Regions from separate parts of the Pseudophaeobacter sp. TrK17 genome, predicted to be linked through region 3. Evidence: riboswitches for the same ligand, from Rfam matches in the RefSeq annotation. Region 3 holds a riboswitch; each other region holds the start of a gene.
What was found. A riboswitch is a leader RNA that binds a small molecule or an ion and turns the genes downstream of it on or off. The one in region 3 is predicted to bind cobalamin.
Positions count from the first base shown of each region.

Region 1 (7,204 bases), on a different replicon from region 3:
GCGCCCATGCTAGTATATATGCGATCCTGACCCTGCTGAGCGAGCCGGGGCAGACCCTGCTGTGTGAGACTTTGACCTATCCCGGTATTCGCTCCATTGCCGCCCGTCTTGGCCTGCGGCTGGTCGGGGTGCCCAGCGACCGGGAGGGGCTGCGTCCCGAGGCTTTGGAGAGGGCCATCACCGAGCATTGGCCTGCCGCGCTATATCTGAATCCAACGCTGCAGAATCCGACCACCAAAACCATGTCCGAGACCCGCCGCCGCGAGATTGCAGAGGTGCTGACCCAGCACGACATTCAGCTGATCGAGGATGACGCCTACCGGTTTGTCGCCGCAGACGCGCCGCCGCCGATTGCCAGCCACCTGCCGGATCTGGCCTGGCATGTGGCCGGGATCTCCAAATGTTTTGGCGCTGGCCTGCGGCTGGCCTATACCACCGGGCCACAACGGGCCGAGATGGGAGGGTTTTCCCAGGCGTTGCGCAGTATCAACGTGATGGCCTCACCGCTGAGCCTGGCCCTGTTGGGTCACTGGATCGAAGACGGCACCGCCGCTCAGATCCAGGCTTTTGTGCGGCGCGCAGCGGCCCAGCGGCAGGAGTTGGCGCGGGGCATTCTATGTGGGTGTTTTGTGACCAGTGCGCCCGAGGCCTTTAACCTGTGGGTGGAGCTGCCCCGTGGCACCAGCCGGGCCGAGGTCATGGGGCGCATGGCAAACCGGCAGATTGGCATCATGCCCAGCGATGCCTTTACCGTGGTGGGCCAGCCCAGCGAGGCGCTGCGGGTCTGCCTGGGCGGGCCGATCAGCCTGGAGCAACTGCGCGAGGATCTGATTGCGTTGCGCGATGCAATTCTGCGCAAAGATTGGCTGGGCTGATGCAGATGAACCTGACCGCCTGCACCGGAGTGACCTGATGAAACACAATATCCCTTTGGGCATGCTTGGCACCGTGGTCCTGGCCATGACACTGATCGTGATTGGCGATACCGCCGGCAAGGCGCTGACGGTCTCTGGCGCCAGCCCCTTCTTTGTTGCCTGGTCTCGCTTTACCGTGGCGGCGGTGGTGCTGTTGCCCTTTGCCGGTCTGCGCAGCGCTGAGCTGCGCGGCTTTCTGGACTGGCGGATTATTCTGCGGTCGGTGCTGATTGCAACGGGGATCCTGTGCATCCTCACCGCGTTGCGGACCGAACCCATCGCCAATGTCTTTGGCGGCTTCTTTGTTGGGCCCATTGTGGCCTTTGCGCTCTCGGCGCTGTTGCTGAAAGAAAAGGCGGATCCGGGCCGGGTGGCGCTGTTGCTGGTCAGTTTTGTCGGTGTGCTTTTGGTGGTGAAGCCTGGGTTTGGGATGCAGATCGGTATGGGGTTTGCCCTGTTGGCGGGCTGTTTTCATGGCTCTTACCTGGTGGCGACGCGCAGCCTGGCTGGGCGGTATCGGCCAAAGTTTCTGCTGATCTCCCAATTGATCATCGGCTCTGTGGTGCTGTTGCCCTTTAGCTATGATGAGATGCCGCAAAGCATTGATATCACAGGGGGGAGCCTGATCCTCATCAGTGCGTTGGGATCTGCGGCGGGAAATTTTCTGTTGGTGATGGTCAACCGCACCACCCCTGCCAATGTAGTGGCCCCCTTGATCTACAGCCAGCTTTTGGCGGCAACGGCTCTGGGGGTGCTTGTGTTTGGCACCTGGCCCGATGGGCTGGCGCTTTTGGGCTTGGGGGTGATTGTCCTCTCCGGGCTGTCCTCGCTCTGGCTGGCGGGGCGTCGCATGCCCCAGGTCTAGCCTTTTGGGAGCAGCAAACCGGGGAACATCAGGCCGAACAGTGCGCGTGTCAGGATTTGCGCAGCAGATAGATGTCCATGATCCAGCCGTGATCGGCGCGGGCCTGGGCGCGGGTTTGAATGATCTGCTCGGCGGTCTCAGCCAAGGGACCAGACAGGCTGATCTGGTTTTCCATGCCGGCATAGGCCGACCACCAGATACTCACCCCAGTAGGGTCGACCGCCTGAAACGAGCATTCCCCATCCAGCATGATCACCAGGGTATCAGCACTCTCAGGCCAGCCGTTTTCCCGTAGCTGGCGCCCGGTGGTGACGGTAAAAGGCGCGCCAATCTCGTTGAGTGGAATTGCATGGGCAGCGGTCAGGGCCTGAATGGAGGTCACCCCCGGAATAACCGTAAGGCTCACCTCCTGCGTGGCCTTGAGCCGCTCGGCAATGCGCATGGTGCTATCATAAAGCGAAGGGTCGCCCCAGACCAGAAAGCCAACCTTTGCCGCAGCCGCAGTTGCAGGCAGTTGGGCGTGAATGGTCTCAATCCAGACGCGGGCGATGGCATCATGCCAATGGTCAACCCGCGCGGTGTAATCGGCGATTGCCGGATCGCGGACAGGCAGGTCGAACTCGACGATACGAGGGCCAGAGGCGGCATCGGCAATGACCTGGGCGCAGATCTCCTGGCGCAGGGCAGCCAGATCATCTTTGCCTTTGCCCTTGTTGGGGATCAGGATCAGATCACAGGCGCGGATGGCTTCGGCGGCCTGCAGGGTCAGATGCGTTGGGTTGCCGGTGCCGATGCCAATCAGGGAGAGTTCGATCATACTTCTGCTCATGTGAAGAGGCCCTGTCGAAGACACCAAAACGGGCCTGTCAAAAAGAAACACGGCCCGATGGGGGCCGTGTCGATGTTTGCTGATCTCTTGCTCAGGCGCGAGGCCCGATCAGGCCGCTTTGTACAGGCGCGGCGTTACCAGGCCGCTGCCTTCGAGACCGCGCAGGGCCTTGGCAGTGGCGAGAATGGCCAGATCGGCCAGAGGCTCAACCAGAACCACCAGCATATAGGCCCCACCAAAGGTCAGGACCGAGGCCATGGTTTCGGCACCAAAGCCCTGGCCGTAGAAGACCCAGAAGGCAACCCAGGCAACAACACCAGCCTGATAGGCAACAGACAGGGCCAGGGCCTGGCTGTATTTGAGATCCACATAGGCGGTTCCGGCCGGGATGATGCGGCTTGCCAACGCGTGCAGTGCAAACAGCGGCACCAGCAGGGTGGTCAGGTTGACAAAATACATCGGCAGATCGGTGGGCGCAAAGAACGCGCCTTGCACCAGCAGGCCAAGGGCCAGACCAAAGGCAGCAGGCGCCGCACCCAGGATCAGGAACAGGGTCGAGCCAAGGATGAAGTGCACCTCAGAGACGCCAACCGGGAAATGGGGCAGCACTTCAAAGAACAGGAAGACACCCAGCGCGGCAATCGCCGACCGGCCCGCGTAGGATGCAATGCCACTGCTGCGCAGATCGCTGAAGGTTTCTTTGGCGGCATAGGCCACTGCACCGGCAGCTGTGCCATAGGCGAGGGTCATTTTTGCAGCGTCGACGACGCCGGGTTCGATATGCATAATTCTGTCTCCCTGTCGCCTCCCCGGCGACATGTGTACGGTTCGCAGTTAAGCCAGCCACTACTGGCCAGCACGAGATGGCAGGTCTCCTGACTCGCGGGTCTGGGCCGGGCCGGGGCCTTCCCAATCTGATAATCAGATCAGTGGCTTTTCCCGGTGGCTCACCGCTCACAGTTGCGGGGGCAGTTTCGGATTTGGCGCCTTTTGGCTACACCACACCGAATTCCCTTTTCATCCAGAAGCCTTGGGCGTCTTTGGAACCATCAATAGATTATAGGTCTCACGTTTCAGCTCGTTCTGTCAATCGGGCAGCAGCGGCAGTCACGGTCCAAAAGCGGCATAATTGCAGCCTTTACCCTGATTTGCAGCGCGCAGCCCGGTGCAGAGATTCGGCGGGCTTAGGGCGTTTCAGCTGATGTGACCTCTGGCAGGTCACTATCCGCCAGCGGGCCATAAAGGATCAGCACCGGCGCCGTTGTCTGCATCTGTCGCAATACCTGCGGTAATTCGCCAACGGTGTGGCAGCTGAGCTCTTGCTGGGGCGTCGACACACCCAGGGCCACCAGGGCATGGGTTTCAGGCGGCAGGCCGGCCTCAATCAGCTTTTCCGCCAGGGCGGCAAAGGTGCGTTTGCCCATATAGACAACCGTGGTGGCATCCGGGTCGGCCAGGGCGGCCATGTTAAGGCTATCCGGCAGCCCACCAGTGACGTCATGGCCGGTGATGAACTGCATGCGGCGCGCAGTCAGCCGCCGGGTCAGTGGGATATTGGCCGCTGCCGCTGCGGCGGAGGCTGCGGTGACTCCGGGGACGATCTCAAACGGAATATTTGCGCCGCGCAGAGCCGCGATCTCTTCTTCCAGCCGACCAAAGACGCCGCTGTCGCCGGATTTCAGCCGCACCACTTTGAGGCCGCTTTTGGCATAGTCCACCAGCAGCTGGCTGACGTGGTCCTGCTTGGGCGAGGGCCGTCCGGCGCGTTTGCCCACGCCCACCAGATCGGCCTCTGGGTTGGCATGGGTCAGGATTGGCCCGGCGGAAAGATCGTCAAACAGCACCGCATCAGCGGTTTCCAGTCTCTTGACCGCCTTGACGGTCAGCAGCTCCGGGTCGCCGGGGCCGGAGGACACAAAACTGACAAAGCCGCTCATGCGCCTTCTCCGGTGATCAGATGGAAAAAGGTCCCGGTGACATGGCCCTTGATGGATCCGGTTTCGGGAACCGGATTGCCGTCGGCGTCCATCACATGGGCCAGCGGCGCGTCGGGTTCATCCAAAATGGTGGAATAGTGGAACTCATGGCCGCGCAGGGCCGCGCCTGTTGCAAAACCCGGCATCGGCGCCTGTAGCTCGGCGCGGCGATAGCCCAAATGGAATTTGCGTTTCTCATAAGACGTGACCAGCCCCAGCAGCCCGGCCATCTGGTGGCGGTTGCCCTCTTTGTCGATCAGCGCAGCGCCGAGCGCCATATAGCCCCCACATTCCCCATGTACCGGCTTGGTCTCGGCGTGTTTGCGCAGGCCCGCGCGGAATGTCTCGGCAGCGGCTAGGGTGCCACCGTGCAGCTCCGGGTAGCCGCCGGGCAGCCAGACCAGATCGGCGTCCGGGGCCGGGGCCTCATCCGCGAGGGGGGAAAACGGCAGGATTTCTGCGCCAGCGGCACGCCAGCCGGTCAGAAGGTGGGGGTAAGTAAAAGAAAACGCCGCATCCCGGGCTAGGGCGATGCGCTGCGCCGGAGGCTTTGGCAGCGTGCTAGGTGCGGGTGCGGCGGCGCCCATGGCGGCCGCTTTGATGGCGTCCAGGTCCACATGGTCACGCAGGAATGTGGCATAGCCTGCAATGGCGGCTTCAAGATCGGGGTGTTCCACCGCCTGAATAAGGCCCAGATGGCGCTCGGGCAGGGCCAGATCACCACGACGGGGCAGGGAGCCCAGGACCTTGACCCCGGCGCGTTCCATCCCCAACCGGGTCAGGCGTTCGTGGCGGGGGCTGGCGACTCGGTTCAGGATCACCCCGGCAAAGGGCACCTCGGGGTCATAGGATTTGAACCCCAAAGCGGTGGCGGCAGCCGACTGCGCCTGACCGCCCACGTCAATCACCAGCACCACCGGCCAGCCCATGCGTTTGGCGGTTTCCGCCGAGGATCCAAAGCCGCTCTGCCCGCGGGTGGCAACCCCGTCAAACAGCCCCATTGAGCCTTCGCCAATGCAGATCTCAGCCCCTGTCGCCTGACCGGCAACCGCATCCAGCAGCCTCGCGTCCATTGCCCAGGTATCCAGGTTAAAACTGGGGCGCTTGGCTGCAGCAAAGTGAAAGGCCGGGTCGATATAGTCGGGGCCGCTCTTATAGGGCTGTACCGCCAGGCCATCTTCGGCCAGGGCGCGCAGCAGGCCCAGCATCACCGTGGTCTTGCCGGTGCCAGAGGCCGGCGCGGAGATCATCAGGCCTTTGGGGAAATCAGTCATCACCTTCGCTCCAGTTGGCCCATTGGCTATCGGCGCTTTGTGGCCGGTAGCGGCGGTCGTAATCTTGCGCGTAAAGGCAGCTTTCGTCAAAATCTTCATTGCCAAGCGCTGGTCCGACCAGAATCAGCGCAGTACGCCCACGCATCCCGTCCGTCGCTTCTTCTAGGGTGCCAAGCGTTGCCTTGACCACCTTTTGATCCGGCCAGGTGGCGCGCCAGACCACGGCCACCGGGCACTCGGCGCCATAGCTGGGCGTCAGTCGGGCAATCACATCCTCCAGCACATGCACCGAGAGGTGAATGGCCAGGGTTGCCCCGGTGCGGGCAAAGTTCTCCAGGGTTTCGCCTTCGGGCATCGCCGAGGCCTTGCCAGAGGTTCGAGTCAGCACCAGCGATTGCGCCACACCGGGCAGGGTCAGCTCTGATCCCAGCGCCGCCGCCGCCGCCGCAAAGGCGGGCACGCCGGGGGTGATGTCATAGGGAATGCCCAGTGCGCGCAAGCGGCGCAGTTGCTCGCCCAGGGCGGACCAGACCGACAGATCGCCGGAATGCAGACGGGCGATATCATGACCCGCCGCGTGGGCCTCTTTGATATGGGCGATGATCTCATCCAGTGACAGGGCTGCGGTATTGATCACCTTGGCGTCCTTGGGGCAGTGCTGCAACAGCGCCTCGGGGACCAGCGAGCCGGCATAGAGACAGACCGGGCAGGCGGCGATCAGGTCGCGCCCGCGCAGAGTGATAAGATCGGCGGCGCCGGGGCCGGCACCAATGAAATGAACGGTCATGGCTCAAGTCTTTCTGCAAGGGCCGCGGTGGCCATCCCATCCGCGGTGATAAGTCTAGGGGTGATCAGGCGGGACCGGGCCGGGCCTGGGCCTTGGCGGGCTGCCACCAGGGCGCAGGCCTCGGCAACGGAGCCGGTGCCAAATCGGGATTGTATGCGGGGCGAACAGGTCAGGGTGGGTTCGCCGGTGATGTCCTCTTCGCGCAGGGCAATCAGCGGCAGCGCGAGCTCTGCTGCAAGATCAATCAGCGCCGGTTGCGCCGCCTTTGCCGCCAGGCTGGCCAGGGCATCGGGGCGCGCCCCTGTCAGCGCCAGCACGCTGCGCAGATCTGCCAGCGTCGCATTGGCGCGAAATCCTATCCCTGCCACCTTCATCGTGTGACACTCCACTGGATCACCGGGCGGGCGCGTTGCCAGTCGCGCATCGACCCCAACGGTCCGGCCTCGGCGATTTCTGCCTTCAGCAGATGGCCGCCCCATTGTGCATGGGCCTGCATCAGCAGGGTTTCGGTCTCCAGGGTGACGCCATTGGCCACCAGACGGGTGCCCGGCGGCAGGAT
Region 1 covers NZ_CP071701.1:130,490-137,693, reverse strand. The annotation lists gene JZI28_RS21395 (PLP-dependent aminotransferase family protein) at 1-875, shown strand, start outside; gene JZI28_RS21390 (DMT family transporter) at 913-1,779, shown strand; gene cobF (precorrin-6A synthase (deacetylating)) at 1,829-2,596, opposite strand; gene JZI28_RS21380 (energy-coupling factor ABC transporter permease) at 2,717-3,394, opposite strand; cobalamin riboswitch at 3,456-3,674, opposite strand; gene cobA (uroporphyrinogen-III C-methyltransferase) at 3,793-4,545, opposite strand; gene JZI28_RS21370 (cobyrinate a,c-diamide synthase) at 4,542-5,858, opposite strand; gene cobM (precorrin-4 C(11)-methyltransferase) at 5,851-6,645, opposite strand; gene JZI28_RS21360 (cobalamin biosynthesis protein) at 6,642-7,019, opposite strand; gene cbiE (precorrin-6y C5,15-methyltransferase (decarboxylating) subunit CbiE) at 7,016-7,204, opposite strand, start outside.
Region 1: another riboswitch for cobalamin. It lies ahead of JZI28_RS21380 (energy-coupling factor ABC transporter permease); the one in region 3 lies ahead of JZI28_RS16575 (hypothetical protein).

Region 2 (7,204 bases), 1.4 Mb from region 3:
ACTGGCCTAAGTTCAATTGTCGATCAGCGGAATGTTTAATCGGAGGCTGAGTAAGCTTCGAACGTAGACGGCAACTTCGTCCCGCATAGCCGACCGGTAATCCCCCCTAAAAATAGTGGTGTTCCAAAGTAGAATTTTCTCGGCAAGATATCTGAGGAGATTTATGATGAAGAATGGACGATTTAGCGACGCGCAAATCATGGCAGTGTTGAAGCAGGCGGAGGGCGGTGTGTCGGTCTCTGAGCTTTGCCGCGAGCACGGAATGAGCAGCGCGAGTTTTTACAAATGGCGGGCCAAGTTTGGCGGCATGGACGCGTCCTTGATTTCCGAGATGAAGGATATGGCGGAAGAGAACCGTCGTCTGAAGCGCATGTATGCCGAGATGAGCATGCAAAACGACCTGCTGAAAGAAGCGCTTGGAAAAAAGCGTTAAGGCCGTCTCATCGGCGAGAGATGGCCATGAATGCAGTTGCGCAATATGGGGTCAGCATAGCTCTGGCCTGCCGTGCGTTCGAGATCAGCGAGACCTGCTATAGATACAGCCCTGTGCTGAGCGATGACAACGAAGAGATCGCAGATTGGCTTGAACGCTTGACGGCTAACAAGCGGACCTGGGGCTTCGGCCTGTGCTTTTTGTATCTGCGCAACGTGCAGGGCTATGGCTGGAACCATAAACGTGTCTACCGGGTCTACTGTGAGCTGGCGTTGAACCTGCGTATCAAGCCGAAGAAACGCTTGAAGCGGGACAAGCCGGAACCACTGGCTGTGCCTGAAAGACCAAATGAAACTTGGTCCATGGACTTCATGGCGGATCAGCTGGCGGATGGCCGGTCGATCAGGGCATTAAACGTCTTGGATGACTTCAATCGCGAAGGACTGGCTATTGAGGTCGACTTCTCGCTGCCTGCTGAACGTGTCGTGCGTGCGCTGAACCAGATCATTGAGTGGCGCGGAAAGCCCCAAGCTATTCGTGTGGACAACGGCCCAGAATACGTCAGCGGGAAGCTCATGGAATGGGCTGAGAAACGCAATGTGCGGCTCGAATATATCCAGCCCGGTAAGCCCCAACAGAATGCCTATATCGAGCGCTACAACCGCACCGTTCGTGGCGAATGGCTGGGGCAATACATCTTCGAAACCATCGAGGAGGCACAGGACCAGGCAACACAATGGCTCTGGACTTACAACAACGAGCGACCCAACATGGGCATCGGCGGCATGACACCCGCCATGAAACTGAAAACGGCTGCGTGAATTCTACGGCTGGACCCAATTAAAAATGGGGGGATTACCGTGCCTTAGATACAGCACCTCCATTTCCTCTTCGAATTCTTGAATGTTCTTTCTCGGAAACAGTACGGTTTTGAACACAAAGAAGTCGTTCACAACTTAGAAAATCGACGCCCGCACAATAAACTCTTCTTGCAAGGTGCTGCCTTCCCTGCCGGGAGGGTGGAGAATTGGGAAATCGGTGAAAATCCGACACTGCCCCCGCAACGGTAAGGAAGATCAGGTTCGGCAATCGCCACTGGGAGGAGGATCCCGGGAAGGTGCCGTGACCGGGTGCAAACCTCTTCCAAGTCCGGAAACCAGCCTTGCAGATATGTCAAACCGCGGGTGGCGGTGGGGGCTCGGTTTTCGGACGTGATCCTCGCGCCTCCGGACTGTTCTCTCATGCCATCAGCCCAAACAAGGCCGCGGGGCGCGGCAGGAGAGCCAGAAGTGAATAACATTCAAAGCCTATTGGCCCGTCGAAACCCAAAACATGCATTGGAACAGGCGTTTTACACCGACCCTGAGGTCTTTCAGGCCGATCTGGAAGCCATCCACTATCGCGAGTGGCTCTTTGCTATTGCGGCCTGTGAATTGGTGAAACCTGGCGATTACGTCACCCACACCATAGGGGCATATCGTGTGATCATTGTGCGCGGTGCGGACAACCAGATCCGTGCCTTCCACAACACCTGCCGCCATCGGGGCTCTATCATTTGCAAGGCCGCAAAAGGGAACGCGCCCAAACTGGTCTGCCCCTATCACCAGTGGACCTACGAGCTAGACGGCTCACTGCTTTGGGCCCGCGATATGGGGCCGGATTTTGACCCCAAACAACACGGGTTGAAAACGGTGCATTGCCGCGAGCTTGCTGGGTTAGTCTATATCTGCCTGGCTGACGAAGCCCCGGATTTTGAAAGCTTTGCAGCGATTGCCCGCCCCTACCTCGAACCCCATGACCTGGGACAGGCAAAAGTCGCTTTCGAAAGCTCTATTGTCGAAAACGGCAATTGGAAACTGGTCTGGGAAAACAATCGCGAATGCTATCATTGTGGCGGCAATCATCCTGCCCTTTGCCGGAGCTTCCCGGATGATCCCGCGGTCACCGGCATCGAGGGGGGTGAAACACCTGCCCATCTACAGGCACATTTTGACCGCTGCGAGGCCGCAGGGCTGCCGTCGCGCTTCCATCTGGATGAGGGCGGACAGCACAGACTGGCGCGGATGCCCCTGAAAGAGGGTGCTGAAAGCTATACCATGGATGGAAAGGTCGCGGTCCGCCGTTGGCTGGGACGTGCGCCCTTTGCCGATGCTGGGTCTCTGTTGAAATTCCACTATCCTACAACCTGGAACCATTTCCTTGCGGACCACTCTTTGGTGTTTCGCGTCACCCCAATCAGCCCAACAGAAACCGAAGTAACCACAAAGTGGCTTGTCCACAAAGACGCGGTGGAAGGTGTTGATTATGATCTACAGCGCCTGACCGAAGTTTGGGTCGCCACAAATGATGAAGACCGCCGGGTGGTCGAAGACAACCAACAAGGCATCAACAGCCCAGCCTATGTGCCCGGTCCCTATTCCGGAACCCAGGAGTCTGGTGTTTTGCAATTTGTGGAGTGGTACTGCGCCACACTGGCGGAACGACTGGCACCTGATGCCCTGGCGGCGGAGTGAGCGACATGAAAGACCTTGTTTCCGCTGTACCTGTTTGGAAAGACAGTGAATCACTGGAATGTGTTTCGGTGGTGCCAGAGGCGCCACATACCGCAAGCTTCAGCTTTCGGGCGCCTTCCGGGGCGCTATTTTCCTATGAACCCGGGCAGTTCCTGACGCTCGAAATCCCGGCGCCAGATCAGCCGGGCGGAGTAGTGCACCGCACCTATACTATTTCTTCTTCGCCGTCGCGCCCGCGCTCGATCACCATCACTGCCAAGGCCCAGGCAGACAGCATTGGCACGCGATGGATGCTGGACAACTTGCAACCTGGCATGCGCATCAAGGCGATAGGACCAGCGGGAGTGTTCAGCAACTCCAACAGCACGGCCCGCCGCTATCTGTTTATCTCGGCAGGGTCAGGCATCACCCCTATGATGTCGATGACCACCTGCATGTGGGACGAAGGACGGGAATTGGATGTTGTCTTCATCAATTGTGCCAAACGCCCCTCTGAAATCATCTTCCGCCAACGCTTGGAACAAATGGCCAGCCGCACCCCGGGGCTTGATCTGAAATTTGTGGTGGAAGACCCCGATCCATATCGTCCCTGGACTGGTTATCAGGGACAATTCAACCAGTTGATGCTGGGCTTAATGGCACCGGACTATCTGGATCGTGAGGTCTATTGTTGCGGGCCTGAGCCCTTCATGACGGCCGTGCGCGAAGCTCTGGGCGGTCTTGGATTTGATATGGACAATTATTACCAAGAGAGCTTTGGCGCCCCGGTTGAAACTGAAGCCGACCAACCTGATCTGGATGACGTTGTGCTGGACAGTGACACCAGCGCAGAAATCCACTTTGCCACTTCCGGCGTTACCGCAAAAGTTGCAGAAACGGATACTGTCTTGGCAGCTGCGCGCAATGCTGGCCTGAATATCCCATCGGGCTGTACCTTCGGGCTTTGTGGAACCTGCAAGGTCAAGAAATCCTCCGGCGAAGTGCATATGGTACACAATGGCGGCATTTCAGACGATGACATCGCAGCGGGATACATACTTGCTTGCTGCTCCAACCCAATTGGTAAGGTTGAGGTTGAGTTTTAAAACACCAAAGGGGCGCTGACTGGCGCCCCTTCGCGTTAGAAATCCCAATCTTCCTCTTCGCTCGCCACAGCCTTGCCGATCACATTGAACGATCCAGAACCAGAAAAGAAATCAATGTTTTCGCTGTCGAGGCTGAGGGCTGCCAGTTTTGTCGGCTTCATCTCAGAAACGTCAGGCGGGAAAAGTTCTTCAAAACCCAAATTTTATTATGCCCTGTTAGCGTATAGTGGAGGAGGACTTTGACCTCTTCGGTCTGCCGTGTGCGGTTCCCGATCGCCGTGGAATGTCCCTCTACCGAGTATCAGCCGCTTGCCAGGGCAACGCGATTATCGCCACTCATTGCGCCGTCTCTGCAAGCCAGGATTCAAATGCCATGGCTGCGGCGGATACCTCTTTGGAGGCCAGACGGGTAACCCAGTATCTGCCGGTTGCGATCTCCACGTCAAAGGGACGCGTCAGGCGGCCATCGGCCAACTGCGCCTGAAACATGCTGTAGGGCAATAGTGCCACGCCCATACTCTTTGCTGCCAGTTCCGCCATGGCGATCGAGGAATCAAAGACCGGGCCGTCAAGTTTGGGACATTTTGCACCCGCTTCCTGAAACCAGATCGGCCACTCGTCGGAGCGGTAGGATCTCAGCAGCACCTGGTGTGCCAGCGCATCGGGCCCATCCAGCCGGCAGGCAAGCGAGGGGCTGCAAAGCGGGGTAAGCGGGGTTTCCATCAAGGGCTGTGCCGTCAGCCCCGGCCAACGCCCGTGGCCATAACGGATTGCAAGATCCAGACCCTCGCGCGCAATGTCCACCCGGTTGTTATTGGTGAACAGGCGAATGCTGATCCCCGGGTACCGCTGCTCGAACCCGGGCAGCTGGTCAACCAGCCAGCCAACGGCAAAGGTGGTCACGACGCCAACATTGAGTGTCTCCTGATACCGGCCATCCAGAAAGCGGTCCAGAACGCCTCCGATACGGTCAAAGCTGGAGGTCAGTACCGGCAGCAGCGCCTCCGCTTCGGATGTCAGGAGCAGCCCTTTCGGCGTGCGGTGAAACAGCTTGATGCCAAGCTGGTCCTCCAGCCGCAATATCTGATGGCTTACCGCCGCCTGGGTCACGCACAGCTCGACCGCTGCATTGGTGAAACTGCCCTGCCGGGCGGCAACCTCAAAGGTGCGCAAAGCGTTCAGGGGAATATTGGGCCGATCCATAGTCATTACTTTTTCTAATGCAGCATCTGACTATTAGTCGTTTGCGCTGGATATTGGAAGCGAATAGCCCGCACCCCATGACATGAAGCAATGCCAAGGGGCGTCCGCCGCCTGCCGCGGCGCCCTGAAGATCTGCAAGAGACCGCCCGCTTCACCCTGCGGAGCGGATAGGTCAGTGCGTTTTTTTGAAACCTGAAAACACGGAGAAGACCAATGAAAAAACAATCCTGCGAACTGCTGCGACTATTCGCACTTGGCAGCGCCATCACGCTCGCAACCGCGTGTGACTTGGCAGCACAGGGACTGGAAACGGTTGTGACTGCCTGGGAAGACCGCCTGGATGCACGCATCGGTGCCGTACTGCACGACACCTCATCGGATTGGAAAATTGCTCTGCGCCCGCAGGAGCGCTTCCCCATGAACAGCACCTTCAAATCGCTTCTCTGCGGTGCGGTTCTGGCCCGCGTTGATGCCGGAGAAGAAGACCTGGACCGGCGCATTCATTTCGATGAGAGTGACTTGGTGACCTATTCTCCGGTCACCAAACAGCATCTGGCTGGCGGCCTGACAATTGCGGAGCTTTGCGAGGCCACAGTTACGCTCAGCGACAACACCGCCGCCAATCTGCTGCTTGATGCGATTGGCGGCCCGGCCGGCCTCACAAGTTTTCTGCGCGAAACCGGTGATCGGACCACCCGTCTTGATCGCTGGGAAACAGAGCTCAACGAGGCGGCGCCGGGGGATCCGCGGGATACGGCGATGCCTTCCGGAATTCTAAAAACGCTTGAGGCCCTGCTCTATGGCGATATCCTCAAGCCTGCCTCCGCAGCCCATCTGCGCCAATGGATGATAGACGATAAGGTCGCCGATGCACTGATCCGGGCTCATCTGCCGGAGGGGTGGGTTATCGGTGACAAGACCGGTGCAGGCGGCCACGGCTCCCGCGGCATTGTCGCCTTTATTGAGCCGCCGGCCGGCGGCCCCTACATGGCGGCTGTCTACATCACCGAAAGCGATGCCGACATTGCGCTGCGCAATCAGGTGATCTCGGAAATCGGCGCAGCCATGATAGCCGAAATTGAAGCCCGGTAGAAACTGCAAAAGGGAGAGCTCGGCAGTTGGCTGCTGCTCTCCCCCCTCCTGTTTGACATCCAAACATGAGAGGCATCATGAAAACAATTACGCGACGGTGCTTCCTGGCTGGGCCTCTGCGCGATTATTGCAAAATTTGGGCAAGACTGGGACTGTTGTCCCCGGTCAGGAGCCTCTTGCGGCTTGATGATGGTTGGTCAGTTCCTTATTGCCATGGGTGGGCAATATTATGCTCTCTTCATTTTTGACCAGACCATTCAGTTCTTACGCGAGAAAAGCCTTTGTCCGAAATCCCGCCATTCCTGAATTACCACAACGCGCTCGCCGATTTTTTGCAGCACGAAGAGGCCGATATCTGGGCCTGGTTTGCCTCTGATAAATTGACAGAACAGGCCTTTGATGAAAACCGACTGATGTTGCTGAAAAATGCAGTGCGATTGGACGCAGGGTCGCATGACAGATTGTTTGCTATCGCGGGCGAAGTGAAAGAAACGCTTGCGATTGACGTGCCGCTCAACCTTTTCCAGGGCACGGGAACTCACCGGAATGCTGCGTTGATCTATACTCCCAATGAGATCAACATCATGTTCGAGGGCGAGACCATTGATATCCTCAGCGACGCTGAGTTGCGCAGCCTGCTAGGCCATGAGATGGCGCATTACCTGCACAAGACCCGCGAGGATGGGCGGTATTTCACGGCTGATCGGATGCTGGGGTGGATTTGCGGCGAAAACGGATCACACCCTGCGCATCTGCAGTCGCTCTGGCTGTCGCAGATCTATCAGGAGATTTTTGCTGACCGGGTCGGGCTTATGGTCTGTGAGGACCGGGATGCAGCAATTTCCTTGCTGATCAAGGTTGGGTCCGGGCTGAAGAAG
Region 2 covers NZ_CP071700.1:2,094,003-2,101,206, reverse strand. The annotation lists gene JZI28_RS09805 (hypothetical protein) at 1-39, shown strand, start outside; one part of gene JZI28_RS09800 (IS3 family transposase) at 167-428, shown strand; one part of gene JZI28_RS09800 (IS3 family transposase) at 428-1,254, shown strand; cobalamin riboswitch at 1,411-1,613, shown strand; gene JZI28_RS09795 (aromatic ring-hydroxylating dioxygenase subunit alpha) at 1,723-2,946, shown strand; gene JZI28_RS09790 (2Fe-2S iron-sulfur cluster-binding protein) at 2,952-4,031, shown strand; gene JZI28_RS09785 (hypothetical protein) at 4,067-4,231, opposite strand; gene JZI28_RS09780 (LysR family transcriptional regulator) at 4,368-5,240, opposite strand; gene bla (class A beta-lactamase) at 5,448-6,326, shown strand; gene JZI28_RS09770 (hypothetical protein) at 6,608-7,204, shown strand, end outside.
Region 2: another riboswitch for cobalamin. It lies ahead of JZI28_RS09795 (aromatic ring-hydroxylating dioxygenase subunit alpha); the one in region 3 lies ahead of JZI28_RS16575 (hypothetical protein).

Region 3 (7,204 bases):
AGATCCTTTGGAACGACCAGTCGGGCAAAATAACGACCCTTCCGGTTGACCATATTTTTGATTTTTCCGGTCATCACCAACCCCCGTTTGTAACCAATGTTGTAACAACAAAACGGGCATAATGCCTTGTCTGCAAGGGGTTTATTTATGATCAATGACTTAGCAGGAGATAAGGTGAGAGGTTGGACATCGACCCAAGCGGGGCTCGTTGTGGCTGCTTCCTTCCGGATCTGACCAGGTTGGCGAGGCGCCTGCCCGCGCCAACCTCTCGAATCCCGATATAGGCAGAGTTTGCCCCGATGACAAGAGCGATGCGGTCATGGCCTGCAGCAAACATAAGCCCCTTGGCGGGTTTGCAGCTGCTCAACTCCTCAGCTCACTTGCTTTCAAATAACCCCAACAGCAGGCTTGGCCAGAGCGGGCAGGGTTAAAGGCTCAGCCGGAGCTTTAGAAACCCATTTGGCGTCACGCCGCGGTCTTCAACCAGACCTTCGGGCAACTCAGCCAGGTAATTGCGCGCGACCGGCCCGGTATAGACGTCCACCCGTGTCTCTGGAAGCCGACTGAGCCGCCAGGGGTAGTCGGCCTGTGCCAGGGCATCTTTGGGCAGGCGTCCTGATACGTAATCGCAGATCGCATCGCGGATTTTGATCCGGGGCAGGTTCAGTTTCTCTGCCTCCTGCACCATTTTGAAGTTGCCGCCGCCACTGGCCCGATAGCTGTTTGTCGCAACTGAAAACTGCTGCGTGCCGATAACCGGTGCCCCGTTCCAGCGCAGATTTCGGATCCTGTGCGAATCCGGGTTGATCACCAGACCAGAAGACGAAAATCGCGGTGGCTGCGAGACATCAATTTCGTACTCCAGGCCAAATATCACATCAAAATTATGCCCAGCGCGCTCCAGGTTGATCAGCTCAGTGTCGCGACTTTCCGGGGTGACCTGATTGAACATGCCAGCAGACATTTCCAGCCAATCCCGCAGCTGATCCCCGGTGACGGTCACGCCCCAGATAGCATTGGGGAACACCTGCAAATCCACAACATTGCGCATGCAGAGATCCCCCGCCGCAATATCCGTGTAGTTTTCCGGCCCTGAGCGACCGCCAAATTTGCCCGGTGACACCGCCGACAAAAGCGGCAGATCCCCCGCCCGGGATCCGGCCAGCAAAGGGCGCATTGCTGCCATCTGAGCGCAGGCTGTCAGGGCCAGACCATGGTCCTGACCAAAGAAAATAAAATACGAATGCAGAGCGTCGGAACTATATCCAACCGGTTCTTTCATCCGGGCCTGGGTCTGCGCGTTCGCCTCTGCCAGGATCTCGACCAGGGCCGGATCCTCCTCCACCAGAGGCGTCAGCCTGCCCCAGGCATCCCGGCGGGAAATTGGCAGGGCGCTGGCCTGCCAGGTCTCCACCTGCCAGCCGTCAGGCCCATACCGCAGGTGCAGGTCGATCTGCCCCAGGTGGGAGCCATGTGCCCCGGGCATCACCACGGGTTTTGCAAAGGCATGTTCAGGGTCAGGCAAAACCAGGTGCGTATGGCCACCAATCACCGCATCAATGCCAGCCGTGGCCACAATCGGACGCAGGGCGTTTTCCATATTCGGAACAGAGAGCTCCCCGCCAACCCCGGTGTGCGCCAAGGCAACGACCAGATCACATCCCGCCGCCCGCAGCTCTGCGGCGCTGGCTGCGGCAGCCCGTACCATGTCTTGGACCTGAACCTCGCCTTCCAGCAAATCCGCATCCCAAATCATCGTCTGCGGAGGCAGCACCGACAGAATTCCGATCCGCAGACCTGGCGCCTCGGGCAGCGCAGCCAGATGCCGTTCGATAATCTTTGTTTTTACAAAGGGAAGCGCGCGACCGGGCGAAACCGCAGACATGTTGGAGCATACCACCGCACAGGGTGCATCTTTCAATACATCCTCAAGCACCGGCAGGCCAAAATTGAAATCATGGTTGCCCAGCCCCAAGGCATCATAGTTCAATGCCGCAAAGGCTGACATCAAAGGATGCACGGCAGCGCTGCAGGGGGCGGAGCTTTCTGGGTCGAGCTTCAGGGCGGTTTCCCCAATCGGCGAGCCCTGCAAAGCGTCCCCGTTGTCCAGCAAGAGGCTCGCACCCCCCTGAGCCTGGACCTCGTTGCGGGCGTCCGAAATGAGACTGGCCAGGCGCGACAGGCCAACGCCCGGGTCCTCGCGGTCCGCGTAGTAATCTCGGCTGAGAAGGTTACAGTGCAGATCCGTTGTCGCAAGAATGCGCAACACGCCGGAGGCTTCGGATTTGGAAGAGGCCAAATCTGTCATTGTGCTGATATCACAGCTGTCACTGCTTGGTCCAATCTCTTGCTTCACCAGCCCCCCTTCTGAGAACCGCCACCCATTTGAAACAGCGTTTCACAAATTTGCAAAGCCTTCAAACACATCATCTTTAAGAAAAATTAACCAAGTTGCAGGGGAGCTAGCCCCAGCGCAACCAAAGTCAAGACAACACTCCGACAGCCCCTGAGGCGCAATAAATCAGAGATACTCTGGTATTTCGTGCGCCAAGGCGTCATCACTTTGGAGAAATGCGCCAGATCGCGGGATAGGCCCCCGTGTCTCTGGCATCACAGTCAATGCGGGGAGCGGTGGATGAAACGAGCAGAACAGGTAACCTTTGGCGGTGGCGGCGGTTTGGATCGCAAAGCGCAGCTGCGAGAAGATCCCTCCGCACTGGAGACCGCCTGGGCCGCCCCGGAAACGCAGGTTCTGATGACTTGGCGCGGCAAGGTTCTCAGCCAGCGCTCTGACCCGGATCGCGGGCCAGATGGTCTGGCCTGGATTGCCTCCAGCCACCCCGTGGCCATGGAATACCGCAGCGCGGCGCTCTATCTTGGCGCCAGCCCTGACGGGGCAGAACGGTTTGCCTGCGACCTTGGCACTTGGCAGCCGGACGCCCTGGATGAAATGGCCCTGGCCAGTTTTGCCGATACCAGCGAACAACAGCACCCGGACCTGCCCGCAGGCTATGTCCTTGCCGAGCTGCGCCGCATCATGGCGCGCCTGTCTCCGCTGGAGGCAGAGCTGGCTGCCACGGCCAAGGCCCTGCTGTCCTGGCATCAGTCACACCAGTTCTGTGCCCGCTGCGGCGGTCAAAGCCTGGTCACGCAGGCCGGCTGGCAGCGCCAATGCCCCAGCTGCAAAGCGCTGCATTTCCCCCGCACCGACCCGGTTGTCATCATGCTGATCACCCATGGCGATGACGTCCTGATGGGGCGATCCCCTGGGTGGCCAGAGGGCATGTATTCGCTGCTGGCTGGCTTTGTGGAACCCGGAGAAACACTGGAGGCTGCCGTGCGGCGGGAAGTATTTGAAGAGACAGGCGTTTCTGTGGCTGAGGTTGGCTATCTCTCCAGTCAGCCCTGGCCCTTTCCCATGTCACTGATGTTTGGCTGCAGCGGTCGGGCCACCAGCCGCGACATCACCATCGACCCCAAGGAAATCGAAGATGCAATCTGGGTCAGTCGTCAGGATATGATGACTGTCTTTGCAGGAGAACACCCTGTCATCAAACCGGCGCGAAAAGGAGCAATTGCACATTTTCTTCTGGAAAACTGGCTTGCGGACACCTTGGATTAAGGAGATTATTCTATCACCAAATCCTACACTACTCTCTAAGGGCTGACGACAGGTCAGGCGGCATATCATGGAATTAACGAGTAAAGAGGACGTCGACACGCCTCTGGCTGAAGTCTTTGAAGCAATTTCCGATTTTGCCAGCTTTGAACGGTCGGCAATCCGGCGCGGCATCGAGGTACAGCGTCTGAGCGATGATCCGACCCCTCAGGTTGGCATGGCTTGGGATATCCAGACCGAGTTTCGCGGCAAACCGCGTAAATTGCACCTGAAGCTTTCCAGCTATGAGCCCACAACCTTGATTGGGTTTGATGGCGAGAGCCCCAGCCTGTCAGGCAAGGGCCAGATTGAGCTTCTGGCGCTCTCTCCGCGGCGGACCCGTCTTTCGGTGAAGGTCAATCTGCAGGCCAAAACCCTGTCCGGGCGTCTGTTGTTGCAATCGCTCAAACTGGCGCGCTCAAAGATCAACACCCGTTTCAAGCAACGTGTGGCAGAGTTTGCCAGCCTGACCGAAGACCGGGCAAACCGCAGCGCCTGATCCCGGTTGCAGCCTGCCAGACAGTGTCCCCTGACCAGCAGCAGGCCAGCCCCTGCGGATTTCTGCGTGCTGGACTGCTGCTTGCAGGTTTCTGTGTGCCGATATCAGCCGTCCTGTCCAAGCTCTCAATTCTTGATTGACGACTCATACCCGTCAACGATAGCGATTAAGAGATGGTTTCTGCGACGCATAACCTTGCGTCCAGAATGAAAAGGGAACGCGGTGCGGCCAGGCTTTTGCAGCCCTGCCAACTCCGCGACTGCCCCCGCAACTGTAAGCGGCGAGCGCTTCGGGTAAACCACTGGTACAGGGATGTAATCCCGGCCGGGAAGGACCGAAACCGTATCGACCCGCAAGTCAGGAGACCTGCCATCACCAATGTAACTCGAAACTGGACGGGGAGTCCGGGCGAGTGCATGAGGTGAATGTGGGCGACGCCCCGCCCGGTCTCATGCCTGCGCCACTGATTTCCCCGCCAGCGCGCGGAGGGCGCATCATGACAGCGATGGACCAGACAACGACCAAAGAAACACATCACTTTTCCCAAAGCATCTGTATGCACCTGGGCAAACCCTGCCCGGCCCTGAGCCGGATGCTCACGGCGCTTGCCGGGGCATTGGATAAGGCCCGCCCGGTGACATCCGCCGAATTTGAGCTCTGCGGAGACAGTCTGCTGGATGGCTGCGCCCGTCATTGCCCAGCCCGGTTCATTGCCAGCCATGACCGCATTCGGGTGTTTTGTGACGTCAGCGAAGCAGCTGATACAGCAACCCTGGATCTGTTTGCTGATACCCTGTTCCAACCAGACAGCCGGGCATTTTCCACCACCAAACTGCATCAGCCCCCCTGCGCCATGGGTGAGGCCCTGCCAAAACCCCTGCCTCAACAGACCACAGCGCAAACCGTCCACCCTGCCCTGTAGCCCCGGCATCGTCGAAGCCATTAAGGAGGGCGTCTCGCCCTTCTTATTTGTTTCTGGCTTTCCGTGTCCCGGCGCGTTTTGCAGCGGCCAGCGCCCAGGTCATCTGTTCCTCGGTCTCGACCGCACAGGCGCGCACAGCACGCAGTCGGCGCAGCGCCTTGTCGGGGTCTTCCCCAGCTTCGATCATCAAACGCAATACCACCATGCCGGAGCGCCCGCAGCCGCCCTTGCAATGCACCAGCACCCGGCCGCCGCCCCGCAACGCCTGCAGGGCCAGCGTGCTGACCTCGGGCCATTGCGCCAGCATCGCTTTGGTCGGGGCAGAAAAATCCGGCAAGGGCAGGTGGATCCAACGCGACCCCATGGCCTGAAAATCCTGCCCCAAAGGCGCGGCACCCGCGCCCACATGTTCGACTTCGGTTGTCATCGAGATCACCAGTCCTGGCTGCCAGTCATGCAGATGATCCATGTCTCCCCTGTAGTCGCCACCGCTGCCCGGCAGCGGACACAGCGCCAGAATGCCATCCGCGACACTCAGGGCATGCAGGGTCAGGGATCGTACGGATTGGTCAGCAAGGTGATCATTCATGCCGCGCCCCTTCCTGCTGTCCGGCCGCGCAGGCAGATGGTATCAGGCAGCGCCTACAAAATCCGGTGTTTTTGGACATTGGCATACTCATATCAAACAACCCAGGCAGCACGAGCCCACCCCCTGTTAAAAAGCTGGTTGAAAACAGGGGCCGCACAACTCAGCAAAACCGCCCCCCACAAGGGCCAGCACCCGGCACAAAATCAGGCACCGCCCCCAAACTCTGACCTGCCGAACCCCAGTTGGTCAACAGCGGTGGACGAAGCCCGCCAGCCCGCGTACCTTGCCCGGACGCGATCCCGCCTTCCGAATCCGGCAAGAGACCTATGAACGACAGCACAAGCGACAGCAGCCAGCCTCAGTATCAAGTCCTGGCGCGGAAATACCGCCCCGAGACATTTGCCGATCTCGTTGGCCAGGACGCCATGGTCAGGACGCTGAAAAATGCGTTTGAAACCAACCGCATCGCCCAGGCCTTTATCATGACCGGTATTCGCGGCACCGGGAAAACAACCACGGCACGGATCATCGCCAAGGGGATGAACTGCATCGGCCCCGATGGCACCGGTCAGCCCACCACCGAGCCTTGCGGGGTCTGCGAACATTGCACCGCCATCATGGAAGGCCGTCATGTTGATGTGATGGAGATGGATGCCGCCAGCCGCACTGGCGTCGGCGACATTCGTGAGATCATCGATTCGGTCCAGTATCGCGCCGCATCCGCTCGCTATAAGATCTACATCATTGATGAGGTGCATATGCTCTCCACCAGCGCCTTTAATGCGCTGTTGAAAACCCTGGAAGAGCCGCCCGCCCACGTCAAATTCATCTTTGCCACCACCGAGATCCGCAAGGTGCCGGTGACCGTGCTGTCGCGCTGCCAGCGCTATGATCTGCGCCGGATTGAACCGGAAGTGATGATCGCCCTGATGCGCAAGATCGCCACTGCTGAGAACGCCGAGATCAACGAGGATGCCCTGGCCCTGATCACCCGCGCCGCCGAAGGTTCGGTGCGCGATGCCACCTCGCTGCTGGATCAGGCCATTTCCCATGGCGCCGGCGAAACCACCGCCGATCAGGTGCGCGCCATGCTGGGTCTGGCCGATCGGGGGCGGGTGCTGGATCTGATGGACATGATCCTGCGCGGCGATGCCGCCGGTGCCCTGACAGAGCTGGGCGCGCAATATGCCGAAGGCGCTGATCCCCTGGCGGTCCTGCGCGATCTGGCCGAGATCACCCACTGGGTCTCAGTGGTGAAAATCACCCCTGACGCGGCAGAAGACCCCACCGTCAGCCCGGATGAACGCGCCCGTGGCCAGCACATGGCAGAGGCCCTGGCGATGCGGGTTCTGACCCGGATGTGGCAGATGCTGCTGAAAGCACTGGAAGAAGTCGCCGCTGCACCAAATGCGATGATGGCGGCTGAAATGGCGGTGATCCGCCTCACACATGTGGCCGACCTGCCCAGCCCGGAAGAGCTGATCCGCAAATTGCAGGACACGCCTCCGCCGCCCCCTAACGGTGGCCCCGGCGGTG
Region 3 covers NZ_CP071700.1:3,498,191-3,505,394, forward strand. The annotation lists gene JZI28_RS16550 (DUF6538 domain-containing protein) at 1-74, opposite strand, end outside; RNA gene ffs (signal recognition particle sRNA small type) at 173-271, opposite strand; gene JZI28_RS16560 (5'-nucleotidase C-terminal domain-containing protein) at 428-2,308, opposite strand; gene nudC (NAD(+) diphosphatase) at 2,636-3,622, shown strand; gene JZI28_RS16570 (SRPBCC family protein) at 3,690-4,157, shown strand; cobalamin riboswitch at 4,315-4,546, shown strand; gene JZI28_RS16575 (hypothetical protein) at 4,654-5,079, shown strand; gene JZI28_RS16580 (protein-tyrosine phosphatase family protein) at 5,123-5,668, opposite strand; gene JZI28_RS16585 (DNA polymerase III subunit gamma/tau) at 5,995-7,204, shown strand, end outside.

Region 4 (7,204 bases), 1.9 Mb from region 3:
ACATCAAGCACCAGACCATCCACCCCCTCATAGCCCACCCAGGGGCAATAGCGCGTCGCCCAGCGGCGCAGGCTGGCAAGGAAAGCCCTGTCGAGATCAGGACGGGCCGGCTGGCTGATCAGATCGGGGCAAAAGGCGCGCGCATCAGCAAAGCTCATCCCGCGGCCCAGGCCGGCCTGTTCCGCCGCCCGATTGAGGCAATAAATCCGTTCGGTATTCTTGGCCTTCAGCGTCAGCGCAAAAGCCCCGTCCACCGGGCGCGCCCGCAGAACCCGGTCGCTCGCCAACCGGGGAAACCACATCGAGACGACTCGTTTGCTGATCCCATCGCACATGCCAGGCTCCCAATGTTCCTGATTTGTTCTTGGTAATTTCCCAGCGCTTCAGAGTCGAGTCTTCTTGTTCAAAATCAAAAACCGGACGGGCGTGCCAGCGGGTTTCCGCAGCATTCGACCCCATGCCTTCCGGGATAATGCACAGCCCCGTCGTACCCCCCGCCTTGGCCGCCAATTGCAACCGCCGCCCCTCGCGCAGATCCAGCGGACGGGTTATTTCGAGCACCACATGGGGCAGCGCCCCGTCTTTGAGACCCTCTTCGGCCACCGCAAGCGCGTCCAGCTGATCCTTGGGGCGGGCCAGCAACATCTGCGCCGGATCAAAGAGCGGCAGCATCCCCTGTGGCGTCAGGGTCTCGGACAGCCACGCTTGCCGGATCCAAAGCACAGGCCCCCGTGCGGCCAGCACCGCAAACCCCATGGCTCCGGCCCCGCAGACCTCATGGACGCGGGCACGGCGCAGGGGAAAAACATTGTGAAACTCGACTCGCATGAATGCGAACATAAAGGGAACAAATGGGCACATCAATAACCCTGCTCTGGTGCAACAAAGTCGCCCAGTCCGCCACCTGCAGTGCCGCGCGCCAAAACCTCACCATGCGACTGTTCTCAAGCGATCCGCTTTGAACTCGCTTCTTGACAGAGCGGACAATGCCGGACTAAGTCGTGAGCATTCTGGTCCGGCTGGGAGATCACCCGGATAATAGGGAACACGGTGAGGTGTAGCCAATAGGCGCCTAATCCGTGACTGCCCCCGCAACTGTGAGCGGAGAGCAATGCTGCAAAATGCCACTGCCCCAATAGGGCGGGAAGGCGCAGCAAAGCCTCGACCCGCAAGTCAGGAGACCTGCCAGAATGATCACCCTATCCCGGTGCGGGGCGCGCTGTAGATAACGGTTTTCCGTAGTGGTGGCGTTTTCACCGTCTGCGGAGGCACGTCCTCTCAAAGGCTCTCATTTTGAACGAGCTGTCCGCTATGGGCAGCTGCTTGGCCTGTGCTTTGACACCAGGCCGGGAGGAATTGAACTATGCGCAAGGCACGCCTGTCCTTGGCTGCGGCTCTGGTCGCGACCCCCGCTATTGCATTGGCCCAAGACTCTGAGGTCATCGACCTGGGCGAAATCATCATTTCTGGTGGCTTCACGCCTATTGAGGCACAAAGATACGGCCGCTCGGCCTCGGTTCTCACCAGCGAAGAGATCCAGGAACGCGGCATCACTACCGTCCAGGACGCCCTGCGGGCAGTGCCCGGCCTGATGGTCAATGGCTCCGGTGACAGTTTCACTCAAATCCGCATTCGCGGCGGCGAAGCCAACCACACCCTGATCCTGATTGATGGTGTTGAAGCCTCTGGCGGCGATAGCGAATACATCCTGTCCGGTCTGGACACCGCCAATATCGAACGCATTGAGGTCCTGCGGGGTCCACAATCAGTGTTTTATGGCTCCAACGCCTCGGCTGGGGTGATCAACATCATTACCAAGACCGGCGGCATCGGCACCGAATACGGTGGCAGCGCCGAGGTTGGATCTGACGGCTACCGCGCCTCTGCACGGGTATCCACACGCTCTGAGCGTGGTGGCATCTCTTTCAGCCTGGCCCATGACCAAGACGATGGCTACGACACCTCCGGCGATGGCGGCGAAGAAGATGGCATTCGTCGCACGACGCTTCAGCTGAAAGGCGACTACCTAGTCACGGAACGATTGAAACTCGGCTTCAACCTGCGCAGCTCGGACGAACACTACGACAGCGACAGCACCTCCGCCATCGCAACCGATGCGGCCGGTTATGTGGTGGACGATCCAACCCAATTCAGCGAGCGGGACGAGAGCCTGGCGCAGGTCTATGCCGAGTTAGACACCTTGGGGGGGCGTTTGAAACATCGCCTGTCTTTGGAGCGCACCGATTTTGACAGCGCCAGCAATGGTGGCACCCCAACCGAGACCACGACAGAAGCAGCCAAATATCTGCTGAGCTTTGGTCTGGATGGGCAGCCTGTTGATCAGGCCAATCACCAACTGAACGCGATGCTGGAATGGGAAGAGGATTCCAGCAGCAGCAACCCGCTTTATGCGCGCCGCACCAACTCATTCGCCTTGGAGTACCGTGGCAGCTTTGCCAATGGCCTGGATCTGCAACTTGGCGTGCGGCGCGACAATAACAGCGCCTTTGAGGATGCAACCAGCTGGACCGCCAGCGCCTCATATACTTTTGCGGGCAGTGGCATCCGCCTGCATGGCTCGGCGGGGACAGGCGTGGTTAACCCCTCCTATTTCGAACTCTTTGCCAATGTGACGTATGGCACAACCACCTATCTCGGCAATCCGAACCTGAAACCGGAAGAAAACCGCAGTTTCGACATCGGTGTCGAGGTCCCATTCCTGCAGGGGCGCGGGCTGGTTGACGTGACCTACTTTGACGAGACCCTGACCGGTGAGATCGAAAACTATGTGGTAAACCCCACCACCAGATCCTACCGCAACCAGGCAGGTGACAGTGACCGAAAGGGCGTTGAGCTCGCCGCCAGTCTCGACGCCACAGACACCCTCGACTTGCGTCTGACCTACACCTATCTGGACGCCAGCAATCCCGATGGCTCAGTTGAAGTGCGCCGCCCGGAACATGAGCTGCTGCTGAGCGCCACCCTGCAGGCCTTTAATGGCCGTGGCTCCGTAACGGCTGACCTCCGCCATGTGGCCGGCAATTGGGACAGCCAGTTCTTTGGCTCCTACGCCACCGCCCAACTACCAGACTACACCACCGTGGATCTATCGGCCCAGTATGAGCTAACAAACAACGTGGTATTGACAGGCCGTGTCACCAACCTGTTTGACGAGGATTACGCGGATGTCTGGGGCTATGCCAAACGGGGCCGTGCCGCCTATATCGGCGTAAAGGCCTCGTTCTGATCCATGCGCAAACTGCCTGGCATAGCACTGGCCCTGTTTTGGGCCGCCACTGGCGCCTTTGCCGGGCCCGCGCGCGTGGTTTCAATGAACCTCTGCACGGATCAGCTGGCCATGCTGCTGGCGGCCCCCGGGCAGCTGGCCTCGGTTTCCTATATCGCGCGCGACAAGCGTGCCTCGGCCATGGCGGACACAGCCATGGCCTATCCGGTCAATCATGGTCAGGCAGAAGAAATCTACCTGATCAAGCCCGATCTGGTCATCGCCGGTGCCTATTCAACACGGGCAACAACCGACATGCTACAACGTCTTGGCGTGCGCGTTGAGGTCTTCCAACCCGCCAACTCCCTACAGGATGTACGCAATCGCATCCGCGAAATGGGCGAGGTCTTGCAGCGACAGAAGGCCGCCGCAGACCTGCTGTCGGAGTTTGACAGGCAGCTAACAGACCTGCTGCCCGGGCCCGGGCCGCAGCCGCGTGCCGCGCTCTATGCTGCCAACAGCTACACCTCTGGGCCCAAAACCCTGGCCGGACAAATCCTGGCGTCCGCAGGGCTCAGCAATATTGCTGCCGAACTTGGCTATGAGCGCTCTGGAAAGCTCCCCCTGGAAGTGCTGGCCATGGCGCAACCCGATCTTCTGGTGACGACCTCCCCCTATCCGCGTGCCTCGCGCAGTGAAGAAAACCTAGCCCACCCCGTGGTGCGGCAACTGATCGCCCAAAGTGCCTCTGGACAGATGCGTGATGCGGATTGGGTCTGCGGCACGCCGCATGTGCTGCGTGCCATCGAAAAGCTGGCTCAGGAACGCCGCCATTTGCTGGAAAAGGAAACCCTGCAATGACACGATTGATACTGTCGCTTTTGACTGCTGTTGTGGCCTTGTTCCTGGTGTCACTTTCCTTGGGGCCTGCCGATGTGAGCCTGGGCGAAAGCCTGGCTGCGCTGTTCGACGACAGCTACGGCCCCTTGACCTTGGTGATGCAGGAAATCCGCCTGCCCCGCGCCATTCTGGCCGTTGTCATTGGTGGCGGACTTGGCCTGACCGGAGCCGCAATGCAAGGCTATCTGCGCAATCCGCTGGCGGAACCTGGTCTGATCGGTGTCTCCTCCTCTGCGGCCCTGGGCGCGGTGCTGGCGATCAACACCGGGCTGGCGGCAGCGCTGCCCCTGGGCCTGCCGCTGGCGGCCCTGGCGGGTGCCCTCGCAGGTGTTTTCCTGGTTATGTCCCTGGCCGGACCACAGGGCGGGTCGCTGTCGCTGATCCTGGCTGGCATTGCGATTTCAGCCCTGGCAGGCGCGCTCACGGCGCTGGTGCTGAACCTGTCGCCCAATCCCTTTGCTGCAAATGAGATCGTGTTCTGGATGATGGGCTCCCTGGCCGACCGCTCGATGGTGCATGTCTGGCTGGTGCTGCCCTTCGTGGGTGTTGGCATCGCGATCCTGCTGACATTGGCGCGCGGCCTGGATGCGCTGACGCTGGGGGAGGACGCGGCGCAGACCCTGGGGATGAACCTGAACCGGCTGCGGCTCTTGCTGGTCATCGGCACCGCCAGCATTATTGGTGGCGCTACAGCGGTTGCCGGGGCCATCGGCTTTATCGGTCTGGTGGTGCCGCATATCCTGCGCCCCTTTGTGGGGGGGCAACCCTCACGGCTGCTCTGGGCCTCGGGCCTAGGCGGCGCGGTCATGCTGCAGCTGGCGGATATCGCCGTGCGGGTAATTCTGCCCGCGCGCGACCTGAAACTCGGCGTGGTCACCGCTTTGGTGGGGGCGCCGTTGTTTCTGCATCTGATCTACAAGACCCGGAAGGGCCTGGCATGAGCTTGCTATCCGTTCAGAACCTGTCTGTGACATTGCGCAACCGCCCGGTGCTTCAGGATGTGTCCTTCGACATCAAACCGGGTGAGTTTGTGGGCCTGCTTGGCCCCAATGGCACCGGCAAGACCAGCCTGATGCGCGCCGCCCTTGGGTTGCTCCCCGCAACCGGGCACAGCTCACTCGCCGAGATGAGCACCTCAGAGCGTGCCAGGGCGGTGTCCTGGATGCCGCAATCGCGCGAGATTGCCTGGCCGCTCCCGGTGGAAAAGCTGGTCGCCCTTGGCCGCTTGCCACATCTCCCCCAAGGGCTGCGACTGCCCGCCGCCGACCAGGCACTAATCGATCAGGCGATCAGTCGGATGGGGCTGGAGTGCTTCCGCCAGCGCGCCGCCTCGCGGTTGTCCGGTGGCGAACAGGCGCGCGCCCTGATTGCCCGCGCCCTGGCCCAGGATACACCGCTGTTGATGGCGGATGAGCCCGCCGCCGGGCTGGACCCGGCGCATCAGATTTCCACCATGGAGGTCTTTGCCGCGCTTGCCGACGAGGGCCGCTCGGCCCTGGTGTCCCTGCATGATCTGGGATTGGCCGCCCGCCACTGCACCCGGCTGATCCTGCTGGCAGAAGGGGGCATTCTAGCTGATGGCACGCCGGCCCAGGTGCTGACGCCGGATCTGATGGCCCGCGCTTTTGGCATTTCGGTCTGGCATCAAAACACTGCCGAGGGCCCTGTGTTTCAGCCGCTGGAGGTGCTGTGATGGGCCGCGTCACACTGCAACGCCCCTGGATCGAGTTTGATCTAGGCGCTGACATGCAGGTGCTGAGCTGGGCGGTAAACCGTCCGGGTTTTGCCACTGCCCGCCACATTCTCTGGCGTGAGGTCCGCAACCGCGATCTGCCTCCCGAGCTGGAAGTTGAGGAGTGGTTCGCAAGCGAGCTATCCGCGCGCGGCAGCCAAGACGCAGTCGCCTTTCTGACCTCGCGCGATGTGCGCCACTATTGTGAGGCCATGGCGGAGGTGGAAGGCATATCTGCCCATGCCGTTGCTACCGTTGGCCTTTCCAATGCCGAGCGTGTGGGCAGCCGGGTGGATTACTCTGACCGCAACTGGGGCACCATCAATGTGGCATTGCACCTGTCTGAAGGGCTGAGCCAAACCGGGCTGATCGAAGCCATGAGCATTGCCGTTCAAGCCCGCACCGCCGCCGTGATGGAGGCCGCTATTGACCTGCCCAGCGGAACCGCAACGGGCACCGGCACCGATTGTCTCGCCGTCGCAGCCCCCGCCGGAGCGACCCCCTATGCCGGGCTTCACACCGCCATTGGCGAAGCGGTCGGAAAGGCCGTCTACCAGGCCGTCCATCGCGGCGCTCTGGACTGGAAATCAACCAACAGCAGGAGAGCAGAACATGCCTGAGCTTCAACAGATCTTGAAAACCGCACTGACGCAAGAAGACTGCGGCTGGAACATGGGGTCCTTTGGGGCCATTGGCGAATTCCACCATGTCTGTCAGTTACACCTGTTCTTTTCCGTGAGTCACAGCTGAATTTTTCCGCTGCGCGCAGGCTCTCCGACTTAAGGCCTTTAAGCCTCTGTATTTAAATGGTAAATTTTGCAGCACGGGGCAATTATGCCACGTTTGGAGCTTGGCTCATTGGAAGAGGTCGGTCAGATGCGCTTCGACATCGGTTCTTAGGTAAATCCTTCCAAAGGCCTGTCCCTGTGGCGCAAAAGGCTGAAGCCCAGAAGAATTGATTCTCGCAAGTAAGGTGTTTCGGTGCAGACCTGTTTCCTCAACTAAGCTTGTCAGGCTAATAAAACGACGATGGAATTCTTCTATGTCTGCAGGAGACAGATAGTAGCCCTTCCGACCGTTCTCCGGTCGAGTAATTTCTCTTGAGGGCGAATGTCCGCTGGCAAGGAATGAATGAAACACACCTTTATCTCGAACACCCAAAGTCCGCGCAAACTGTGCAGCAGGGATCAAGCCTGTTTCATCTATATGTGATGACACCCGGGAAGATTGAATGACTTTAGTGGCTTTCATTCCATCGATTTCACGCTTCAAAACGACGATACCGTGATACTCACGGGGTCCAGGCAGCAATCCGGCGCTAAGTTTTCCTTCTTGAATGGCCTCAA
Region 4 covers NZ_CP071700.1:1,011,010-1,018,213, reverse strand. The annotation lists gene JZI28_RS04750 (DNA polymerase Y family protein) at 1-158, opposite strand, end outside; gene JZI28_RS04745 (ImuA family protein) at 145-861, opposite strand; cobalamin riboswitch at 995-1,205, shown strand; gene JZI28_RS04740 (TonB-dependent receptor plug domain-containing protein) at 1,364-3,247, shown strand; gene JZI28_RS04735 (ABC transporter substrate-binding protein) at 3,251-4,087, shown strand; gene JZI28_RS04730 (FecCD family ABC transporter permease) at 4,084-5,067, shown strand; gene JZI28_RS04725 (ABC transporter ATP-binding protein) at 5,064-5,819, shown strand; gene JZI28_RS04720 (adenosylcobinamide amidohydrolase) at 5,819-6,478, shown strand; gene JZI28_RS04715 (DUF6925 family protein) at 6,471-6,608, shown strand; gene JZI28_RS04710 (TniQ family protein) at 6,714-7,204, opposite strand, start outside.
Region 4: another riboswitch for cobalamin. It lies ahead of JZI28_RS04740 (TonB-dependent receptor plug domain-containing protein); the one in region 3 lies ahead of JZI28_RS16575 (hypothetical protein).